3 regions of the Frankia sp. AgPm24 genome follow, and region 1 is predicted to be linked to each of the others. Evidence: riboswitches for the same ligand, from Rfam matches in the RefSeq annotation. Region 1 holds a riboswitch; each other region holds the start of a gene.
What was found. Region 1 has a riboswitch for cyclic di-AMP ahead of MXD61_RS15130 (C40 family peptidase). Riboswitches for the same ligand answer to the same signal wherever they lie in the genome.
Positions count from the first base shown of each region.

Region 1 (6,809 bases):
CCGGGGCGGACACCTCCTCCAACAGCTCGGAGACGAGGAAGGCGTCCCCGTCATCATCCTCGACCAGCAGGATCGGCCAGATCACGTCCGCTGGCGTCGCGGGCGCCGGGGCGACGGCGCTCTCGGTTCCGGACACATCTCCTCGGCAGTGCACGACGTGCGGGCCATATCGGCCCAACCTGGACCCGAAGCATGGCATGTCGAGTGGCAGACGCGGGGAAGGGAACACCGAACGGGCTTGTCGTCGCGGTCATTACCCGACCAAGGTCAGTAACATTTCACCATACGGTCAGGGTCGCCACCCCCCGATCGACTATCCGCCACCCACCGATCGTGCCCGCTCACCGGCCGCGGCGGTGGCCCCGTCCGCGGGATCAGCCGTGGTGACGGTGAGGGTCTCGGCGGGCCACTCCGGGGCCGGTGCGGTCGGGCGGCCCAACAGGTACCAGCCCCAGAGACCCGCGGGCGCCGGAGCACGAACGGGGGCGCCGGCCACCTCACGGGCATCCATCACATCCAGCAGATGATCTATGGTGCCAAGCAGCCGGACGGTGGCGCTGCCGCCGAACGGGCCGCCGTGCCCGAGATGCGGATGCGGCCGGCTCGGGGCGTGGCGCATCGCGGCGGAGAACCGCTCCCGCAGGCGGGTGCGCTCGCTGTCGGACAGCGTCCGGTCGAGCTCATGCAGCAGCGCGTTCTCGGTCTGGGCATGCTCGGTGAGCAGGACCGCGAGGTCCCGGCGCAGGCTCGTGACGCTGGCCGCCGGGCGGTTGAGATCGCCCTGCACGTACTGCTCGATGCCGCGCATCACCGACGAGCTGCGCCGCGCCAACCGGCGCAGCTCCGTCACCCGCGCTCGCCCGCCGGGCACGTTGCGCGCGCACATCGGGTAGACGACGGCCTCCATCGCGCTCAGATGCGCGGAGATCGCCGCGACGGCGACGTCGTTGGCCCGCAGCACCTGCCGCGGGTCGCTGGGCGTGGCGTTCGCGCCCCCCGGATCGGCCGCGCCCCCCGGATCGACCTCGGGCGAGCCACCGGCCAGTTCGATCAGGTGGAAGGCATCCGCATGCGCCGAATCCACCAGGGTCGCCAACGCCTCAGCCATGATCACCTCGTCGAACGGACGAATGGAGTAACGGATCACTGTCAATACGTCGAACATACGCCCTGCTCACGATGACCGCATCCGGAAAATGTCTACACAAAGTAAGCGGGCATCGAAGAAAGCGTGTCGAACCCGGGGTGCATATGTGTACCCTGCGGAAGATTTCCACTACTGTGGCCGCCATGGCCGTCAGGAATGTCCCCCTGATCCAGAACCAGCCCACACCCGACCAGCCGATGCGAGAGCAGTCGCGGCTGGTCCGGGAGCAGGCCGTCTTCGCCGCCCGCTCACTCCTGACCGACGCCCGGCGGCGTTACCTCAACCATGCGCTGCCCCCGCTGGGCAGTCTGCTCGTGCGCCATCAGATCGCGGTGGCCGACACCGTCGAGTGGCCCTGGGCGCGCGTGTCCGGCTGGCCGCATCCGGCGCTGCTGCACGGGCGCAGCCTCAGCGACGGCGCGCACCCCTCGCTCACCCACGTCCGGATGGGCCTGCCGCTGCGCATCCACAGCGTCGACATCGTCGACTGGGCCATCATCGACGCCCGCGGCGAGATCACCGAAGGCGCGTGGACGCGCATGCTGCGCTCACCCGCCGAACCGCCACTCTGACGAGCGGGTAGCCGTCCGCGCGGGGAGTAGCCGTCCGCGCGGGCAGGAGGAGGAGCGGGCAGGAGGAGGAGGAGGAGAGGCGCCGCTGGCGGGTGGGGCTCAGTCGGCGAGGAAGTCGTCGAGATGGTCGATGTGGAGGGTCTCGTCCTCGACGACAAGGCCGCCGATGTCGGCGAAGCCCTCCGGGCCGGGCCCGGCCAGCACGATCGAGCCGATGCCGTGGCGGATCGTCAGCCGGCGCTCGAGCCGCGCGGCGAGCAGCATGGACGCCGACCCACACGCCTCGTCCTCGGCGACACCGTGGCGCTCCCCGAACGCACGCGCCCGCACGACGCCGGCCTGTTCGTCCAGCCAGGCCCAGACCTGCACGAGATCGTCCTGTTCGGGGCGTGGCAGTGTCAGCTGCTCGACCTCGGCGGGGCTGCCCACCTGGCGGTGCGTCCAGCCGGTGACACCGGTGAGCGCCGCCCGGGTCCACACCCGGCCCTGGTCCTGCCAGCTCACCGCGTCCCCACCGGCCAGGCGCAGGACCGCCGGATGCCCGCCCAGCAGCCGGGCGATCAGCCACGCGGCGCCGACAAGAGCGTCCCCCGCGGTCGGCACCTGCCGGTCAGGGGTGTGCACGGCGAGTTCCGCCTGCTCCAGGTCGTCGACGAAGACGGTAGCGGGCACACCGAGCCGCCGTGCGATCTGAGCCCGTTCCCGCTGGTCGGGCAGTAGTTTGGCGGCGTCGAGCACCACCGCGAGCAGGCTGCCCGCCGCGCCGGTCTCATCGGCGAACACCCGCAGCCTGCGTACCTCGATCTCGGTCACCCGTACCTCCGTGGCTGGCGCCGGGCCGCCCATGGGCCGCCACGGCAGTGTGCGCGTCACCTTCGCCATCACGCTCGCCATCCCACGGCGCACCCGCGCATCCACACGGAACGCCGAGGACGGATCCTCTTACCCGACCGGTACCCTGCCCGGCAGTCCCGGCCGCCTTGTCACGATGGCAACCGGTACGTCAGAACAGCCAACGGTACGCCGATGGCCTGGAAGGGGGCGACGAAGCGATGACACAAGGCGACGCCGCGGACAACAACGGTGTGGACATCTCCAGTACGGCGAACACCACCGGACAACCTCACTTCTCGACACCACACGGCGGCGGATCGGACGACTCCGACCGCTCCGACCGCTCCGACCCGGCCGGTGCGCTCGACCAGTCGGGGTCCCAGGGTGAGCATCCGGTGCTGGACGCGTTGGAGCACGCCTCGGCGAACGCCCACCGGCTGGCCGGCGCGCTCAGCCGACCGGCGGTCTCGCTGGTGCGGGTCGGCCGCAAGCGGCGCCAGGCCCGCGCGATCATCCGGCGGTCCACGCCGGACGGACGGGTGATGGCCTGCGGGGTCTACAGCCACGGCAAGCGGGTGACGATGGACGTCAACACCGCCGACGCGCTCCGGCTCGCACGCGACGAACGGGACGGGTTCGCCTGGCTGGGCCTGTTCGAACCGACCTACGAGCAGCTCGCCGAGGTCGCGCAGGAGTACGGACTGGACAAGCTCGCCGTCGAGGACGCCGTCACCGGCGGGCAGCGACCCAAGCTCGAGCAGTACGAGAACCACCTGTTCATGGTGCTCAAGACCACGACCTACGTCGCGCACACCGAGGTGACCGGCACCTCGGAGGTGGTCACCACCGGCGAGATCATGATCTTTCTGGGGGAGGACTTCGTCGTCACGGTGCGCCACGGGCGGCACGGTGAGATGTCGAAGCTGCGCCGCCAGCTTGAGGCCGCCCCGGAGATGCTGCGCCACGGCCCGACCGCCGTCCTGCACGCGATCTGCGACAGCATCGTCGATGACTACGTGGACACCGTCGAGAAGATCCAGGTGGATGTCGACCAGATCGAGGCCGGGGTGTTCCGCCGCGAACACACCCCGTCCACCGAGTCCGCCTACCAGATGAAGCGGGAGCTGCTCGAACTCAAGCACGCCGTCCAGCCGCTGGCCGGACCGCTGCGCAGCCTCATCCTGGACCGGCCACGAATGGTGGACGTCGCGATGCGCCGCTACTTCCGCGACGTCGCCGACCATCTCGAGCAGGTCAGCGAGCGGATCTCGCACTTTGACGAACTGCTCTCCTCGGTGCTCCAGGCCACACTTACCCAGCTGACCATCGCGCAGAACGAGGACATGCGGCGGATCAGCGCCTGGGTGGCGATCGCCGCCGTTCCGACCGCGCTCGCCGGAATCTACGGAATGAACTTCGAGCACATGCCCGAGCTGCGCCAGACCTGGGGTTATCCCGCGGTCCTGAGCGTGATGGTGGTCGCCTGTCTGCTGCTGTACCGGGCGTTCAAACGTAACGGCTGGCTTTAGCCGGCCCGAAAGTGACCTGCGTCATTGACGCCGGCCGGGAACCGGTGCCCCGCAGCGCATGCCCATACAAATAGCGCCCAAACCGCCAGTACGCCGCAAAACGCGCAGCCAGCCGGTGGTCCATGGTTCATTTTTACTATCAGTTGACAGTGCCGACGTATCCGTACGATGGGTTACATTCGGTCGTCGCCGTCGGCTACCGTAACCATCCGTGTCGGAGCGACCGGGCCTCGTCTCCGCGGCTCGGCACAGCCCCCGATCCCCCACCCCCCAGGGGAGCTCATGCCCTCGTCTGACCCCGCCCGGCGAGCGACCACCCCCATGCCCGACCGCGGTGATCTGATCGTCGAGCTGGTCGGCCGCCTGGAGGTCCTCGACGGCCTGTTGAGCCGGTTGGAGGAAGCCGAGCGTCAGGCCAAGGACGCCAGCGAGTTCCTCGCCCGCACGCGCGACTGGCAGGAGGAGACGGTCCGCACCATCCAGGAGGAGCGGGCCCGGATGCGTCAGCGCCAACGCGCCCTGGACGCGCTCGCCGACCGCGCCCGCGCCGCCGTCGCCTCCCTCGCCCACCAGCGTTCGTTGCCCGGCGAGGTCCAGCTGCTCGCCCTCGAACTCCAGATGCTCGACACCGCCGGCTTCCTCTCCCGCCGCGGCCGGACCCCCCGTTGACACCCCCTCGGATCTGCCTGATGGGCATGAACCACGGCCGGGGCGGCCCGCCGCGCGGCCCCGACTCCGCGGTTACCGGGTGCGACCGAGGCTGTGTCCACCTGTGGGTGTCCAATCGGGGCGACCCGGCTGCGGTCACCCGGTTCCACGACGTCACGGCATCGATCCGGGGGTTGGCGACCACCTCCCATCCAGGCGTTTTCGCGTGCTGGGACGGCCTGATCGGCTCGGCCGGGCGGCACTTGCGGTGACCCGGACACGGGCACTTCAGTGCACACTGCCTGTAGTTGGGAGGAGCTAGTGTTTACCCGCACCATCCGAGTGGACTAGTCTCACGCCGACGAAACGACAACACCGGGCCGAACGCCGAATCCTGCCCCCGGCCCCGGTGTCCCCTCCGAGTCGTCATCTGGGGCAGGAGCGGGGGACCCATCCTCCACACCGGCCAGCACCGAGCCACGGTGCCGGCCTAGGGGTGAAGTCCGCAGCGTGAAGGTCACGCCGCGGGCCGGGCAGCCCAGCCCGAACCCGACAGCTCACTTCGCAGGCGTACGGGAAGGAATACATCGTTGTCCGCACAAAGCGTGCAGCTCGACGAAGATTCACGCGTCGCGGGTCGCGGCCGTCACCGTGCCCCGTCCCCCACGCCGGTCACCCGTAGTCGGGGCCGGGCGCGTGCCTTCGCCGCGATGACCACCGGGACCGTCGCGGTCTCCGGAGTGGCCCTGGCTGGCTGTGCCACCGACGTCCACGCCGACCAGGCGCGCGACGAGTCGACGAACACCGCCCCGGTCACCCTCGCCGCGCAGATCGGCTCGCGAGCCGCCCTCGGCGGCAGCATCGCCGCCGCGGCGATCAGCTCCGACGGTTCCGTCGGCACCACCCTGACCACCACGACCGTCGACGCACCGCCCCTGGCGGGCAAGGTGCAGGTCGGCCTGCGGGTCACCAACCCGAACGTGACGGTCACCCCGAACGAGCCCGTGGACATCGGCTTCTCGCTGTTCAACGAGGCCACCCACGAGCCGCTGGCGAACCAGCTCGTCAAGGTGCAGGTCAAGCTGCCCACCGGCTGGGCGACCTTCAAGCACCTGTACACCAACGACCAGGGCTACACGTCGTACACGGCCCGGGTGCTCACCACGACGAACGTCACCGCGATCTTCGACGGGACGGACGCCCTCCAGTCGGCGCACTCGTCGAACGACGCCACCCTGCAGGTCGCGCAGCCCGCCCCGGCGGCGGCCTCGCGTGCCCGCGGCGCGATCATCGACAACGTCTCCGTCGACGTGGACGTCCCGCTCCCGGCGAACTCCATCGGTGAGAAGGCCGTCTACCTGGCCTCTCTGCAGGCCGGCAAGCCCTACGTCTACGGTGCCGACGGCCCGAGCTCGTTCGACTGCTCCGGGCTCGTCCAGTACGTCTACCGGCAGCTGGGCAAGACCCTGCCGCGCACGACGGACGCCCAGTTCGCCGCCACCACCCGGATCTCCATGTACAACAAGCAGCCCGGAGATCTGATCTTCCTGGGTACGCCCGGCAACATCTACCACGTCGGCATCTACGCCGGCAACGGCAAGATGTGGGTCGCCCCGCACACCGGCGACGTCGTGAAGCTCCAGTCGATCTACACCACGTCGTACTACGTGGGCCGGATCTGACGACACCTTCGCCACCGCTTCGTCCGAGCCGGGCCCAGCGGCCACCCTCCCGCACGTTCCGAGGGTAGCCAGCAGCCCTTCCTGGACCTCGCGGCGCCTGCCGTGGACACGACCTGACCTGGACGTCTGACGCCGCCCGCGGCCACCCCCCTCCGGCCGCGGTCAGCTAGCAGCCGTACACGTCCACGCGTCGGCACGTTTCGTACTTCTTGGACAGGTTCGGCACCATCCAGTGCCCTGGTCGGGCATGCTCCCCCGACCGGTCGTCCGGCAGCAGCACGCTGCCCTTACCGGGTCACCATCGTCGCCCTTACCGGGTCACCATCGTCGCCCTTACCGGGTCACCATCGTCGCTGACCCGGCCACACCCCAGTTGACCGGTCATCCCGCACCTGTC
Region 1 covers NZ_JALKFW010000191.1:71-6,879, reverse strand. Annotated here, with positions in the region: gene MXD61_RS15160 (PP2C family protein-serine/threonine phosphatase) at 1-136, opposite strand, end outside; gene MXD61_RS15155 (hemerythrin domain-containing protein) at 314-1,165, opposite strand; gene MXD61_RS15150 (hypothetical protein) at 1,291-1,719, shown strand; gene MXD61_RS15145 (PhzF family phenazine biosynthesis protein) at 1,819-2,601, opposite strand; gene corA (magnesium/cobalt transporter CorA) at 2,772-4,082, shown strand; gene MXD61_RS15135 (hypothetical protein) at 4,365-4,751, shown strand; cyclic di-AMP (ydaO/yuaA leader) riboswitch at 5,145-5,315, shown strand; gene MXD61_RS15130 (C40 family peptidase) at 5,441-6,412, shown strand.

Region 2 (6,809 bases), on a different contig from region 1:
CCCCTCCAACGCGTGCCCGCAGACCTCGCAGTAGCGGTCGTCGGCGTAGACGGGCGCGGCGCAGACCGGGCAGCGGCGCAGGTCGTCCTCCGGGTCGAAGGCGCCGGCACCGGCGAACTGGTAGGCCACCGTCGGGGCGTCGTCGTGCGGGTTCAGGTCCACCGTCACGCCGCCGGGAGGTGACGCCCGAATACGGGCGGTGTGCGCAGAGCCATGTGCTGGTGCCTCCTGCCCCTGCTGGTCCGGTCGTCAGAACTCGCCACGGTGGCCCGCGGTACCGACGATGCCCGCGTGCTGCTCCGGCGATACGGCCATTGTCGGGGGCCGTTCGCACGCTGCGGGCTGGTCGGTCGGATCACGCCGGTCATCACGCAATCATGGGGACGTATCTTCCCAGGTTCACCGAGGTGCGTCGATGACCGAGACCGCTACCGGCAGGCCACTGTCCGGCGTGTTCTCCTTCGTCGGCGCGCGAGCTTGGATGAGCGTAAGGGTCTGATGTCGACGACCCCCGGCGGGGACCGCCGCATCAGGATAGGGCGCGATGTCGTCGAGAACGGCAATCTCCGGGTAGGTCGCTGGCCCGGATCCGGCCTGCCCCCCGGCTGGGGGTCCCCGGCAACGGCCCACAGCCGGTGTCGCCGGCCGGGCCCGGCGTCCGGTGAGGACGGCCCGGCGAGGTCGGGCCGGTCCGTGTCGCGGGATTCTCCGCCGGGCACCGGATACCGTGCGTCACGCCAGATACCGTGGGCACATGGTCGTCTCACGTCCGCGCGGGGCATCCGTGTCGGGATCACCCGTATCCGGATCACCCGAGACCGGATCGTCCGTCGCCGGATCGCCCAGGAGCGGATCGCACTCGTCCGCAAGCGGCTCACATTCGGGAATGTCCTCGTTCGGTGCGTTCACCCCGGGGTGGTGCTGAATGGCCGGCGGTGGGCGTCGCGGCGGCGGCGGGATCGCCCGTGGCGGGCAGGGTGGGCGGGCCGGTAAGGCCGGTTCGCACCGCAAGGGAGCGGCGGGTGGCAGCGGCGGGCAGGGCCGGCGGGCGTTGGAGGGGCGGGGCGCGACCCCGCCCGCGCACCTGCGGCCCGGCCACCCGGCCCAGCGCCGGGCCGCCTCGGCGGCGAAGGCGGCGACCGATCGTGATCGGCCCGCCCCACGCGACGGCGAGGGCCCGCGGGGCACGGGTGCGCGCGGGCGGCGCGGCGGTGAGGACGACGAACTCGTGGTCGGTCGCAACGCCGTCGTGGAGGCGCTGCGCGCCGGGGTTCCGGCCACGACGCTGTTCGTCGCCGCGGGCCTGGATTTCGACGAGCGTCTCGACGAGGCCCGCCGGCTGGCGACGCGCCGCGGCATCTCCGTCGTCGACTCCGCCCGGCCCGATCTTGACCGGTTGTGTGGCACCGCCCCGCATCAGGGGCTGGTGCTCGCGGTGCCGCCCTACCGCTATGCCCATCCCGATGACCTGCTCGATCGGGTCCGGCCCGGTGCGGGCGGATCGGCGCGTTCCGGCTCCACCGCGGCTGGCCTGGTGGTCGCGTTGGACGGGGTGACAGACCCGCGCAACCTCGGTGCGGTCGTGCGCTCGGCGGCGGCCTTCGGCGCGGACGGTGTCCTGCTGCCCGAGCGGCGCGCCGCCGGGATGACCGCGTCCGCCTGGAAGACGTCGGCCGGGGCCGCGGCGCGGCTGCCCGTCGCCCGAGCCACCAACCTGACCCGCACCCTGACCGCCTACGCCGAGGCGGGCCTGTTCCTGGTGGGGCTGGCCGCCGACGCCGCGCTGAGCCTGGACGAGCTCGCCATGGCCACCGATCCGCTGGTCCTGGTGGTCGGCTCCGAGGGCCGGGGCCTGTCCCGGCTGGTGGAGCAGCGCTGCGATGTGACGGTGCGGATCCCGATGGTCGGCGCGGTCGAGTCGCTGAACGCCGGTGTCGCGGCCGCGGTGGCCCTCGCGGAGATCGCCCGCCGCCGACGCGGCGCCTGAGCCCCGCACCGCGCACGGATCAGGCCCCGCCCCCGAGAGGAGGGGCGGGGCCTGATGTGCCGCGCGCTGGGTCGCGTCGCCTCGCGCCGGTCGGCTCACGATCTGTCGAGCACGATCCGATCGATCATGTGCGGATCAGAACCGGCCGAGAGCGGATGTCGGCGCGGTGTCGGGGCCTCAGATCCGGTGACCCCAGCAGGGCTTCGAGGCGTACCACGGGCTGGTGCCGGCCTGCGCGTAGAGCTTGCGGGCCATCTGCCACTGCTCGCCGACACTGGCGTGCTGCGGCAGGCCCCGGCCACCGAGACCGTGCCAGGTGCTGGGCAGGAACTGGAACAGGCCGCCCGCGCCGATGGAGTTGACCACGTGGGGATTGCCACCGGACTCGCAGGGAATGACGGCGCGCAGGAAATGATCCGCGTTCGGGGCGGCGCTGGCCGGCTGGGAGAGCGCCAGCCCACCGCCCACGGAGGCGGTAAGAGTGGCGGCGAGAACGGCGGCACGAGTGCCAAGCTTGATCCGGTTGAGGCCCCGACCGAGCGTACGAGCGTTGGACATAGATTGTCCTTCCCCACGCCTGCGAGGTGAGCTGTCGGGTTCGGGCTGGGAATGCCCGGCCACCAGTGGCGGCTTCACCCCAAGGACGTCTGCCTTCGACGCCCGGAAGTGGTTCCCCCGTTCCTGCCACAGGTTTGGTTCCTACCGGGCGGGGGCAGGATTCGGCGTGCCACCCGGCGTCTGCCGTCAGTCGACGACATGGCTACGAACATAGCTGGGCGTGACCGGGGTAAATCAAGGGTCCGTGAAGATGGCCACAATACCTTCCGGATTATCGCTTCGATCTTTTCCGCCGATTATCGCGCGGGCGCATGCGCTCGATTCTAGTCGGCTCTGCCGGGGCATTGGAACACCGATTTTGAATTTGTTCCGCCACGCTGGCGAAAGAATAACACGGTCTGCCCGGTGCCCGGTCTCCCTGCGTGCCGTGAACTGCTTTCCGTGACACCCTGGTGGCATTCGGGGTCGCCCGTTCGTGAAGGCGCTCGCGTGCCCGGAATAATTTCCGTATCGGGTGGGGCTTCATGAACTGTACGTTGTTTACGGGTACGTCCGCCATAGTGGGCGGTATCGCTTTTTTCGGACTTGGGCGTGCGGCCACGGCCGGTGTCCGTTCGGCCGACCGCCGGCCGGCCCGACCGGCCCGACGGTCACGTGTAGTGGTGGATCAGGGGGTGTAGGTCCAGGCCGAGCCGGTGCCGCGGTACTGCTCCACGGGGATCGGGGTGCTGCCGGGCCGCATCCGTTCGGTGTAGAGCCGGCCGACCAGATGGTCGATCTCGTGGCCGACCAGGCGGGCGAGGCCCTGCCGGTAGACGGTGATGCGCCGGCGTCCGGAGATGTCGGTGTGCTCCACGTGCAGCTCCAGGGGCCGGGGGACGAGCCCGCGGACGTCGAAGAAGCTCAGACAGCCCTCGTACTGCTCGTCGGTCTGCGGCGAGGACTCGATGACCCGCGGATTGAGCAGGGTGAGGATGTCCGCGTCGGCGGAGCGCACGATCGCGGCGGCCCGGTTGATGCCGATCTGTGGTGCGGCGATCCCCATGCCCTTACCGAAGGTGTGCAGGGCGGAGACCCGCTCCATCGCCGAGGACAGCTCGGCGACCACGCGCCGGGCGTCCTCGGCCTCGGCCGGCAGATCAAAGGAACGGGCCGGCTGCGCCAGCGCCGGATCATCGACCTGGACGATGCCCGCCGCCGCCATCTGTTCACTGGGCCGTGGACCGGTGGTCTCACGCTGCTCGCCGGTATCCGGATTCCGACCGTCGGAGACAGCCCGGAAGTTCCATTCCAGCCGATACCGGGCGTGCAGCGGCGGATTGCTGGTCGACCAGGTGAAGATCCGCCGGTCGCCTTCGTCCGCCCGGGCGATCGCGGTCCGGAACGCGAACGCGTCCGCGGTCATCGAGGTCTCCATTCCCCAGACCACCGGGTCGACCTGGGCGGGGAAGTCCAGGACGACCGACAGGCTGCTCGTCGGTACCCGGACGGCCCGTTGGAACCACGGGCCCCACTTCTGCTCACCGACCTGGTAGGAGTACTCGATCCAGGCTGATTCACCCGGATAGAGCGGAAATCGTCCACTGCTGTTCTCGAACAACAGCCAGACCTCTTTGAGGGCATCCCAGTCGGTTTTGACCTGCCAGGCCATCTCCTCCTGCCCGCAGTGGGCGCGCAGCCGCAGTTCCTCCCACCGCAGCGGATCGCTGCGGTAGAGACGTGCGGCCCGTTCCTGGTCACCGGGAAAGCGATCGACGGAGATGCGCATGAGGTAGCGGGTCACGGGCTCGTCGCCGATATTGGTGATCCGGCGCCGCTGATGGGCGAGGTAGACGCCATCGTCGTAACGCAGCCGGGCGGTGTCCTGCTCGACGAGCAGCCCGCCGCTCGGGCCCTGCCCCGCACCACCCGGGCCACCCGCTGCGCCCAGGCCACCCGGACCGCCCGACCCACCTGGCCCGCCGGAGCGAAGTGGATCGGACTGGCGGGCCGGCGGCGCACCGGCGACGGGCCGCACGCTGGCGCCGGTCTCCCAGGGGCGGGCGGCCAGCTGGAAGAAGGCCCCGGGAATCCGCAGCGCGTCGGAGACGCGTTCGATCAGCGACAGCCGCGCGATATGGTCCTCGCCCTGCATGATCCGGCTGACCCGGCTCTGGCTGAGGCCCTCGACCGGTGAGGCGATCCGGTTCTGGCTCGCGCCGTCGTACTTCTTCATCAGCCGGAAGGCGGTGCGAAAGTCCCGGGCCGCGCAGGCGGCCTGGAAGTCGGCGCGAGCCAGCAGGTCCGAGGAGACGCGGTAGGGGCCGGACTCGTAGGACATCAGCCGGCCCTCCGGGTGGCCGCACACCCCTCGCCTGCGGGCGGGCACATCGCCCGATGCGTGGCCCCGACTGACACATCAGGATAACGACGCTATGCCACCCGCACACCGTCTTTGGGTGATCCCGCGTTGTCCGACCTTGCCGCGTGGGTGACGCCTGGGAGGGTGACATCTCCCTGGGTCATGCCGGTTCCCCCAGCAGAGGTGGCCGGAGCACCCACCGGATGGCCGGCGGTGGTGTCCCGGCGGGGCCATATGAGAAGAGCATGCCTGACTGACGTTTCCGGCCGCCGCCGATCGGACGACTCTGGACGCAGGCCGGCCCCGCCCCGCGTCGAGCCGCGACCTCCGCCGGGCGGGGCCGGCGCCAGGCCGCCACGGCTGGCCGCGGTCGCCCGATTGGGAGGGAGGGAGACCGCGGCCGGCTGTGGCGGCCAGCAAGGCCGGCGCCGCACCTGTCCGTTCGGGCCTGACCCGTCGCCCGAGCGGCCGCTGACTGGTGGCCCTGCCCTGCCCAAGCAGGGCCACCATCCTGCCGCCGCCGATCCGGGGAGTCCGCCCGGATCGGCGGGGGCGGAAAAGGGCTCAGAAGGTGTCGTCGCGGAACCGGACGCTGATCCGGTCGGTGCTCGAGGGCCAGGCGGGCACCTGCACGGTGGTGCGGCCCGCCGCGACACCACGCGGCGTCATCGTCACCGCCACCGACCGGGCGCCCGCCGGGATGAACAGATCCGCACCGGTGACGAAACCGACCGCGAAGTAGAACGGCAGGGGCGCGGCGAGATCGGTGACACCGTCGGTGCCCTGGTCGAACAGGAACACGCGCAGGGTGAGTTTCGACCGGGGCGTGTTCGCCGGGTTCAGCACACCGTGGCCGTCGACGGTGAGCTGGTCGCTGGTGCGGCCCTGGTCACCCTGCCACTCCTGGCCCCGGCTGACCACGAGGTTGGTCTGGCGGGGACTGGCCGTCATCCCACCGCCGATCTCCTCTGCGGGTTTGCTCGTGAGCAGGCGAATCAGCCGGTCACTGCGCCGAAACGGCTGGTAGTAGAAGTGCTGCACCGGTTCACCGGGGTGGATGACGGCGAACTCGTAGCTGGCGGTGCCGTCCGCCCGCAGTGGGCCGAAGGTGCCGTCCGGCGGCAGGTTGACGAAGCTCTGCAGGCCCGAGGCGAGCCGGCGGCCGGTCCGCGGGTCGACCCGGTAGAGCTCGAGGCGGGCCGGGCCGCCACCGGCGTTCGCCGGATACAGCACGACCCGACCGCCGAGTTCGATCGGCCCGGCCTGGTCGGTCACCTCGGTGGTGAAGGGCTGCTCACCGGTGAGGAACTGGTACATCTGCTTGAAGGTGCCGGTGGAGGCGAGCAGTTCGCCGCGGTCATCGGTGGGAAAGCGCGCGTTCTGGGCGCCGGCGATCCGCCGGGTCGGGTCGCCGATGCCCCACACCGCCAGCGTGCGCACCCCGCGGGGCGGCCCGGCGGGCTGCGGTCCGGCCACGCTGACCAGGTGCGAGACCCGGGCGGCCCGCGCGGGCGTGCTGGCCAGATAGCGCATGGCGAGGTCGGCGCCCTCGGCCTGGCCCACCAGGTCGACGGCCTTGCGGCCGCTCAGGGTGAGCAACCGGGCGATCTCGGTGTCGAGCCCGGTGAAGATCCGCTCCGCGGGTGGCTCCGGGTCCGACGCGTCGTAGTCGAAGGCCGCGATCCGGTCCGCCGGGTACCCGTTGCTGGTGAAACGCTGCGCCTGGACCCCGAACTGGTCGCCGGAACCGAGGTTTCCCGGTACGAAGAGGATCGGCAGTCGGGCGGCGTCGGGTGGCGCCGCCGGACGCGCGATCTCCCGGGCGAAGGTGTCGGGGTCGGCCCCGGACGCGCGCTGGCTGGCGCTCCCGGAGCAGGCGGCAGCCGTCGCCAGCACGGCGAGGATCAGGCAGATCCGGCGGCG
Region 2 covers NZ_JALKFW010000005.1:169,450-176,258, reverse strand. Annotated here, with positions in the region: gene MXD61_RS03965 (PP2C family serine/threonine-protein phosphatase) at 1-168, opposite strand, end outside; gene rlmB (23S rRNA (guanosine(2251)-2'-O)-methyltransferase RlmB) at 926-1,987, shown strand; gene MXD61_RS03955 (transglycosylase family protein) at 2,165-2,545, opposite strand; cyclic di-AMP (ydaO/yuaA leader) riboswitch at 2,548-2,722, opposite strand; gene MXD61_RS03950 (peptide deformylase) at 3,213-4,865, opposite strand; gene MXD61_RS03945 (lipase) at 5,451-6,809, opposite strand, start outside.
Region 2: it holds a riboswitch for cyclic di-AMP, as region 1 does, so the genes downstream of both, MXD61_RS03955 (transglycosylase family protein) here and MXD61_RS15130 (C40 family peptidase) in region 1, are expected to answer to the same signal.

Region 3 (6,809 bases), on a different contig from region 1:
GTCCGACGCACGTACCAGTGGCCGACAATGGAGCGCCGGCACCCGTATACGGGCGCGGGTTCTCATGGTTGCTCCAGTTCTCGCAGCGGCGGTCGGCGGTTCACTCGCCGTCGCCGGTCCAGCGCAGGCGGCGACCACATGGGAAGGACTGCGGCAGTGCGAGTCCGGCGGTAACTACACGACGAACACCGGCAACAGCTACTTCGGGGCGTACCAGTTCTCGGCCAGCACCTGGCGCAGCCTCGGCTACACCGGCCTGCCGCACCAGGCCGCACCCGCGGTCCAGGACGAGGCCGCGCTGCGTCTGGCCCAGCGTTCCGGCTTCGGGCAGTGGCCGGTCTGCGGCCGTGGCATGGGCACGGCGCAGCTCGCCGGCGGCTCCTCGTCCGGCGCGGCGGTGCAGGCGTCCCGCACCGCGCAGCGCGGCGCGCTGACCGTCGCCCCCGCGGCACTCTCGACGCCCTCGTACACCCGTACCCTCTCGACCGCGCTGGCCGGGCAGAACCGCGCCGACGTACGAGCCTGGCAGGCGCGGATGAGCCAGATCGGTTACCCGCTCGTCCCAGATGGTCATTTCGGCCCACGCTCCGCCGCTGCCGCCCGCGCGCTGCAGTCCGCCAGGGGTCTCGCCGCCGACGGTGTCGTCGGACCGGCGACATGGCACGCCACCTTCGGCTGAGCCACCCGCCGCACCGCACTGAGCCGGACGCCACCCACAACGCGTCCTTGGACCGGTTGCGACGCCGCCATCCGGCACCATCCGCATCTGGTCCGACCCGCCCGGGTCATGGGGACACAAGCCCCGGGCGGCGCCAGCCGTCCCACCCCGGCCGCACAGGCCGGGCAGCGTGACGCCACGACCCGACCGGTCCCCCCGCACAGCCCGGACGATCTCCGGCGCGCGGGAGTCAACGGGGCCGGTCGGGCGCACCACCCCCCACCGGGGCACCCCCAGCACCGAGGTACTACCCGGCCAACCCTTCGGGTACACGGGGGCGACCCCTGAGGTGCACCGGTGTTCCACGATCGGGCGGCCCGTCCGGGCCACGCCCTGTGCGTGGGTCGCCCGGTTGCCACGAACCACCCCGGTTTGCACGGCCTGGACCGGTATCGCTAGAGTGCCGCTCACTCGCCATCAGGCGATGCCGTCGGGACGGACGCCGAGTCCTGCCCACTGTCCAGGCGGCTGGCCGAGCGCACCGACATGGGCAGGAGTGGGGGAACCACTCCCGGGCGTCTCCGGACGTCCTTGGGGTTAAGTCGGCTCACGCCGGCCGGGCCATCCCAGTCCGAACCCGACAGCTCACCCCGCAGGCGACACGGGATTGGACTGACATGCCGTCAGCACGGCGTGGAGGTAAGCACCGGGCAGCGCAGGCCCCCTCGGCTGCGACCCGTATCCTGCGTACGACCGGCGCGGTCACCGCCCTGGTGGGCAGCGGCCTCGCGGTCACCGCGGTCGGCGCCAGTCCGGCCGGGGCCGCCACCGCTGACGACTTCGCCAAGCTCCGCCAATGCGAGTCCGGCGGCAACTACGCGATCAACACGGGCAACGGCTTCACCGGCGCCTACCAGTTCGATGATCAGACCTGGCACGGCCTGGGCTACTCCGGCCGCCCGTACCAGGCATCCCCGGCCACCCAGGACGAGGCCGCCGCCAAGCTGTACAACTCCCGTGGCTGGCAGCCGTGGCCGTCCTGCTCCCGCAAGATGGGGCTGGTCAACAACGGCCCGGCGAGCGTCGGCTCCGGCTCCGGTGACGTCATCGAGCAGGCCCTCACCCCGGCCGAACCGCCGATGACCCTCGACCGGGCCCGGCAGGAGATGGGCGACGGCTCGTTCAGCGGCACCGTCCTGAACGCCAGCTACGGCGGGGATGTCCGGCCCGATGCGTTCGTCTGGCAGGCCGCGATGCGCAACAAGGGCTTCGTGCTCACCGTCGACGGCAAGTTCGGCCCGCAGTCGCAGGGCATCGCCGCGCTGTACGGCTACCTGACCCGGACCAGCGACGGGCAGGCCGGTGTGGTCGGCGAGAACCTGTGGAACGTCACCGTCCGCTCCTGACCCGGTGCGGCACCGCACGACCGGGTGCGGCAGGATGAGGTCATGATGACCTCGTCGGATTCGGGCCACGGCAGCCACAGCGGCCATGGCGGCACCGCGGCCGGTCACAACCTGCTGTCCGGCCCGCCCCCCACGCGGTTGCCCTCGGACGCGGCCGCCACCGCTGCGCTGGCCGCCGGTGAGGATCCCAGCGCCGTCGCGGCGGCCACGCCGGAGCTGAGCGCCGCCTGGGCGGTTCTCGCCGAACAGGCCTTCGCCGCGGGTCGCACGGTCGAGGCCTACGCCTACGCCCGCACCGGCTACCACCGGGGGCTGGACGTGCTGCGCCGCGCCGGCTGGCGGGGCATCGGTCCGATCCCCTGGTCCCACGAGCCCAACCGCGGTTTCCTGCGTGCGCTCGCCGTCCTCGGCCAGGCCGCCGCCGTCATCGGCGAGACGGCCGAGGCCGACCGTTGCCGCACCTTCCTCGCCGACAGCGACCCCACCGTCGCCGGCGTCCTCGGCCTGGTCTGAGGCCCGTCGGAGGCCTCCCGCGGAGCCGGTCCGTACGGTCGGACGCTGTCTGACCTGACACTTCGGCCACGCGCGGCGGTCATCCCTAGTAACCTCGCCCGAGTGCCCGCTCTCGTCCTCATCGGCGCCCAGTGGGGCGACGAGGGAAAAGGAAAGGCGACCGACCTGTTGGGCGGCGCCGTCGACTACGTCGTTCGCTATCAGGGCGGCAACAACGCCGGCCACACGGTGGTCATCGGGGCGGACAGCTACGCGCTGCATCTGATCCCCAGTGGCATCCTGCGTGCCGACTGCATCCCGGTGATCGGCAACGGGGTCGTCATCGACCCCGGCGTGCTGCTCACCGAGATGGACGGCCTCGCCGCCCGTGGGATCGACGTCTCCCGCCTGCTGATCAGCGCCAACGCGCATCTGATCATGCCGCATCATCGGGCGTTGGACCGGGTGATCGAGCGCTACCTCGGCAAGGCCCGGATCGGCACCACCGGTCGCGGCATCGGCCCGACCTACGGTGACAAGGTGGCCCGCACCGGCATCCGCGTGCAGGACCTGCTCGACCCGGGCATCTTCCGCAAGAAGCTCGAGCTCGTGCTGCGGGAGAAGAACCAGGTCCTCGTCAAGGTCTACAACCGGCGCCGGATCGAACTCGACGAGGTGTGCGACGAGTACGCCGAGTACGCCAAGCGCCTGGGCCCGCACATCGCCGACACCGGCCTCATCCTGGACACCGCCCTGCGCGAGGGCAAGGTCGTCCTGTTGGAGGGGTCCCAGGGCACCCTGCTCGACGTCGACCACGGCACGTACCCGTTCGTCACCTCGTCCAACCCGACCGCCGGCTACGCCGCCACCGGTGCCGGCATCGGCCCGACGAGGATCAACCGGGTGATCGGCATCATCAAGGCCTACACCACCCGGGTCGGCTCCGGCCCGTTCCCCACCGAACTGGACAACAAGGTCGGCGAGGAGCTGCGCCGCATCGGCGGCGAGTTCGGCGTCACCACCGGCCGGGCCCGGCGCACCGGCTGGTTCGACGCGGTGATCGCCCGGTACGCGGTCCGGGTCAACGGCCTGACCGACCTCTTCCTCACCAAGCTGGACGTGCTCTCCGGCTTCGACCGGGTGCCGATCTGCGTCGGCTACGACATCGGCGGCGAACGCGTCGACGAGATGCCGATGACCCAGACCGACTTCCACCATGCCAAGCCGATCTACACCGAGCTCCCCGGCTGGCACGAGGACCTCTCCGCCGTCCGCGACTTCGCCGATCTCCCCGCCAACGCCAAGGACTACATCCGCGCCCTGGAGGAGTTCTCCGGCGCCCCCGTGTCCGCGATCGGCGTCGGCCCCGGCCGCGACCAGACCCTCGTCATCAACGACCTGGTCTGACCGCACCTCTCCGCCCGCCCGTTTCGTCCTGTTCCGTCCCGTCTGGTTTCGTCCCGACCTTCACTCCGCCTCACCTCGCCCCGGCCCGGCCGGCCCGTGTTCCGCCACGCCGCTCACTTGCGTAACGCAGAGTTACCAGTGACGCTAGTGCAGTCACGGACAGCGATAGTGGGGTGGGGTGAAGGCGGTGACCACAATCGGCTCGCGGTCATCGGGTGATGATCCCTCTGTGCCCGGCCAGGCGGCCCCGGTACCGTCCACGGCCCTCGTCCCCGCGGTGCGCCGCCGCTACCTGCACCGCGCCGACCCGACCGACTCGGATGCCTGGCCGGTCGGCTTCTCCCCCACCGGCGAAGCCCTGCCCGAGACCCTCACCGATGTCCTGCTCCGCGGCAGCCACGCCATCCGCAGTTCCAAGCGGGCCGAGGCCCAGCGACTCGAACGCGCCGCCGCCGTCGCGAACCACGTCGACGCCCAGCTCCGCGACTTCCTCGACTTCTGCGCCGCGGAGCACCTCGTCCCCCCCGTGACCGTCCGTGCCTACGGTGCCCGGCCGCGCCGGTCCACCACCCGACACCCCGTCCCCTCGCACCCCGATGCCAGCCTCGACCTCGGCAGCGGCATCGACCTCGGCACCAGCCCAGGCCCCACCACCGGCATCGACCAGCTGCGCCGCCTCGACCATCTTGATCGCCTCGACCCCTGGCATCACCTCGACGGCCGCCCACCCCGCCCGGACGACCCACCCCACCCGGCCGCCGACCCGCAGCACGACCTGGCCGACCCGCAGCACCTCGCCGACGAGGCCCACCACCTCGCCGACGATCCGCACCAGCTGGTCGCCGACCCGCCCCACGCCGATGATCTGAGCGGCCCCGACGGCTCGCGGCACGAGACCGAAGGGCGGCGCGGATCGCAGCGACACCACCGGGTCACCGGACGGCCGGGCACGTCCCAGGAGCGTCGCCGACGCCGACCGCACCGGCGAGAGCGGCTCCAGGCCTGGCCCCTGCTCTACTGGCGATGCGAGTCGTTCCCCGCGGCGGGTCGTTCCCTGCACCTTTTCGTCGAGCCGGACGGTCGCACCTTCGAGGGCCGCGACGATCCGGCCCCGCTGACGGTGCTCGGACGCGAGGTCCGGGTGTGGCCCGTCGACGCCGCCGCCATCGTGGCGGGCATGGCCGAGGTCGACGCCCGACGCTGCGCACTCCAACTCGTCCACGGGATGGCACACCTTCTGTGGCGATCCGGCGTCGGCCTGTGACACCGCCGAAGCCGAAGCGAGCAAACTCGCACGGTGGGCGAGATGATCAGCTGGCACGCTAGTGTGTCAGGGTGACTCGACCCGGCTGGCTCGCATTTCGGTATCGGCGCTCCGGCGTCGATGAGGGAAGCGCATGAGGATTCTGGTCGTCGGCTCGGGTGGGCGTGAGCACGCGTTGTGCCGGGCGCTGGCCCGTGATCCGCGGGTGGACGCGCTGGTCTGCGCCCCGGGTAACGCGGGTACGGCGGACATCGCCGAGCCGCGCTCGTTGGATGTCGGCGATCCGGACGCGGTCGCGGTGCTCGCCGAACAGGTGGGCGCGGATCTGACGGTGATCGGGCCGGAGGTGCCGCTGGTCGCCGGGGCGGCGGACGAGGTGCGCCGCCGGGGGTTCGCCGTGTTCGGGCCGAGCGCGGCGGCGGCGCGGCTTGAGGGTAGCAAGGCGTTCGCGAAGCAGGTGATGCGCGCGGCGGGGGTGCCGACGGCGGCCGCCCGTGACCACACCGAGGTCGAGCCGGCGCTCGCCGATCTGGACGCGTTCGGCCCGCCGTACGTCGTCAAGTACGACGGGCTCGCGGCGGGTAAGGGCGTCACCGTCACCGAGGATCGCGAGGCCGCCGTCGCGGCGGTGCGGGCGAGTCTGCGCGGGCCGGATGACCGGGTCGTCCTCGAGGAGTACCTGGACGGGCCGGAGGTGTCGCTGTTCGCGATCGTCACCGAGTCCGGGGCGATCATGCCGTTGCTCCCGGCGCAGGATCACAAGCGGGTGGGAGACGGGGACACCGGGCCCAACACCGGCGGGATGGGTGCGTACACCCCGTTGCCGTGGGCGTCGCAGGGGCTGTCCGCCGAGATCGTCCAGAAGGTGATCCGGCCGACGGTCGACGAGATGGCGCGGCGCGGCACCCCGTTCAGTGGGTTGCTGTACGCGGGGCTGGCACTGACCGGCAGGGGCCTGCGGGTGGTGGAGTTCAACGTCCGGTTCGGTGATCCCGAGACGCAGGCGATCCTCGCGCTGCTGTCGACCCCGCTGACCGACGTGTTGACGGGACGGACCACACCGCGGTTCCGTTCGGGCGCCGCGATCACCGTCGTCGTCGCCGCGGCCGGCTACCCGCAGTCACCGCGACTGGGTGATCCGATCCGGGGCCTGGCCGCGGCCGATGCCCTCACCGGCGTGGACGTCCTGCATGCGGGGACCAGGCGGGACGAGCATGGTCAGGTGGTGTCGGCCGGCGGGCGCGTGCTGTCCGTCACGGCGATCGGCTCCAACCTGGAATCCGCACGAGGATCTGCCTATGAGGCGGTCAGCCGGATCTCGCTGGCCGGCGCGCACTACCGCACCGACATCGGGGATCCGTCCCGGATGCGCCACACCGCCGGCGCCTGACGCGCGGGTACTGACAACGATATCGACAGGGACAGGAGCAGAGCGTGTCGCAGAGCAGCAGCGCGCCGGGGCAGGCACGGGTGGCCATCGTCTTCGGATCGCCGTCGGACGCCCAGACGATGAGCAAGGCCGGCGCGACCCTCGAGCGGTTCGGCGTGGGGTACGAGGAGGTGTCGATCTCGGCGCACCGCG
Region 3 covers NZ_JALKFW010000004.1:95,992-102,800, reverse strand. Annotated here, with positions in the region: gene MXD61_RS02600 (transglycosylase family protein) at 1-679, shown strand, start outside; cyclic di-AMP (ydaO/yuaA leader) riboswitch at 1,188-1,333, shown strand; gene MXD61_RS02595 (transglycosylase family protein) at 1,336-2,064, shown strand; gene MXD61_RS02590 (DUF3151 domain-containing protein) at 2,110-2,577, shown strand; gene MXD61_RS02585 (adenylosuccinate synthase) at 2,680-3,963, shown strand; gene MXD61_RS02580 (hypothetical protein) at 4,193-5,227, shown strand; gene purD (phosphoribosylamine--glycine ligase) at 5,361-6,617, shown strand; gene purE (5-(carboxyamino)imidazole ribonucleotide mutase) at 6,662-6,809, shown strand, end outside.
Region 3: it holds a riboswitch for cyclic di-AMP, as region 1 does, so the genes downstream of both, MXD61_RS02595 (transglycosylase family protein) here and MXD61_RS15130 (C40 family peptidase) in region 1, are expected to answer to the same signal.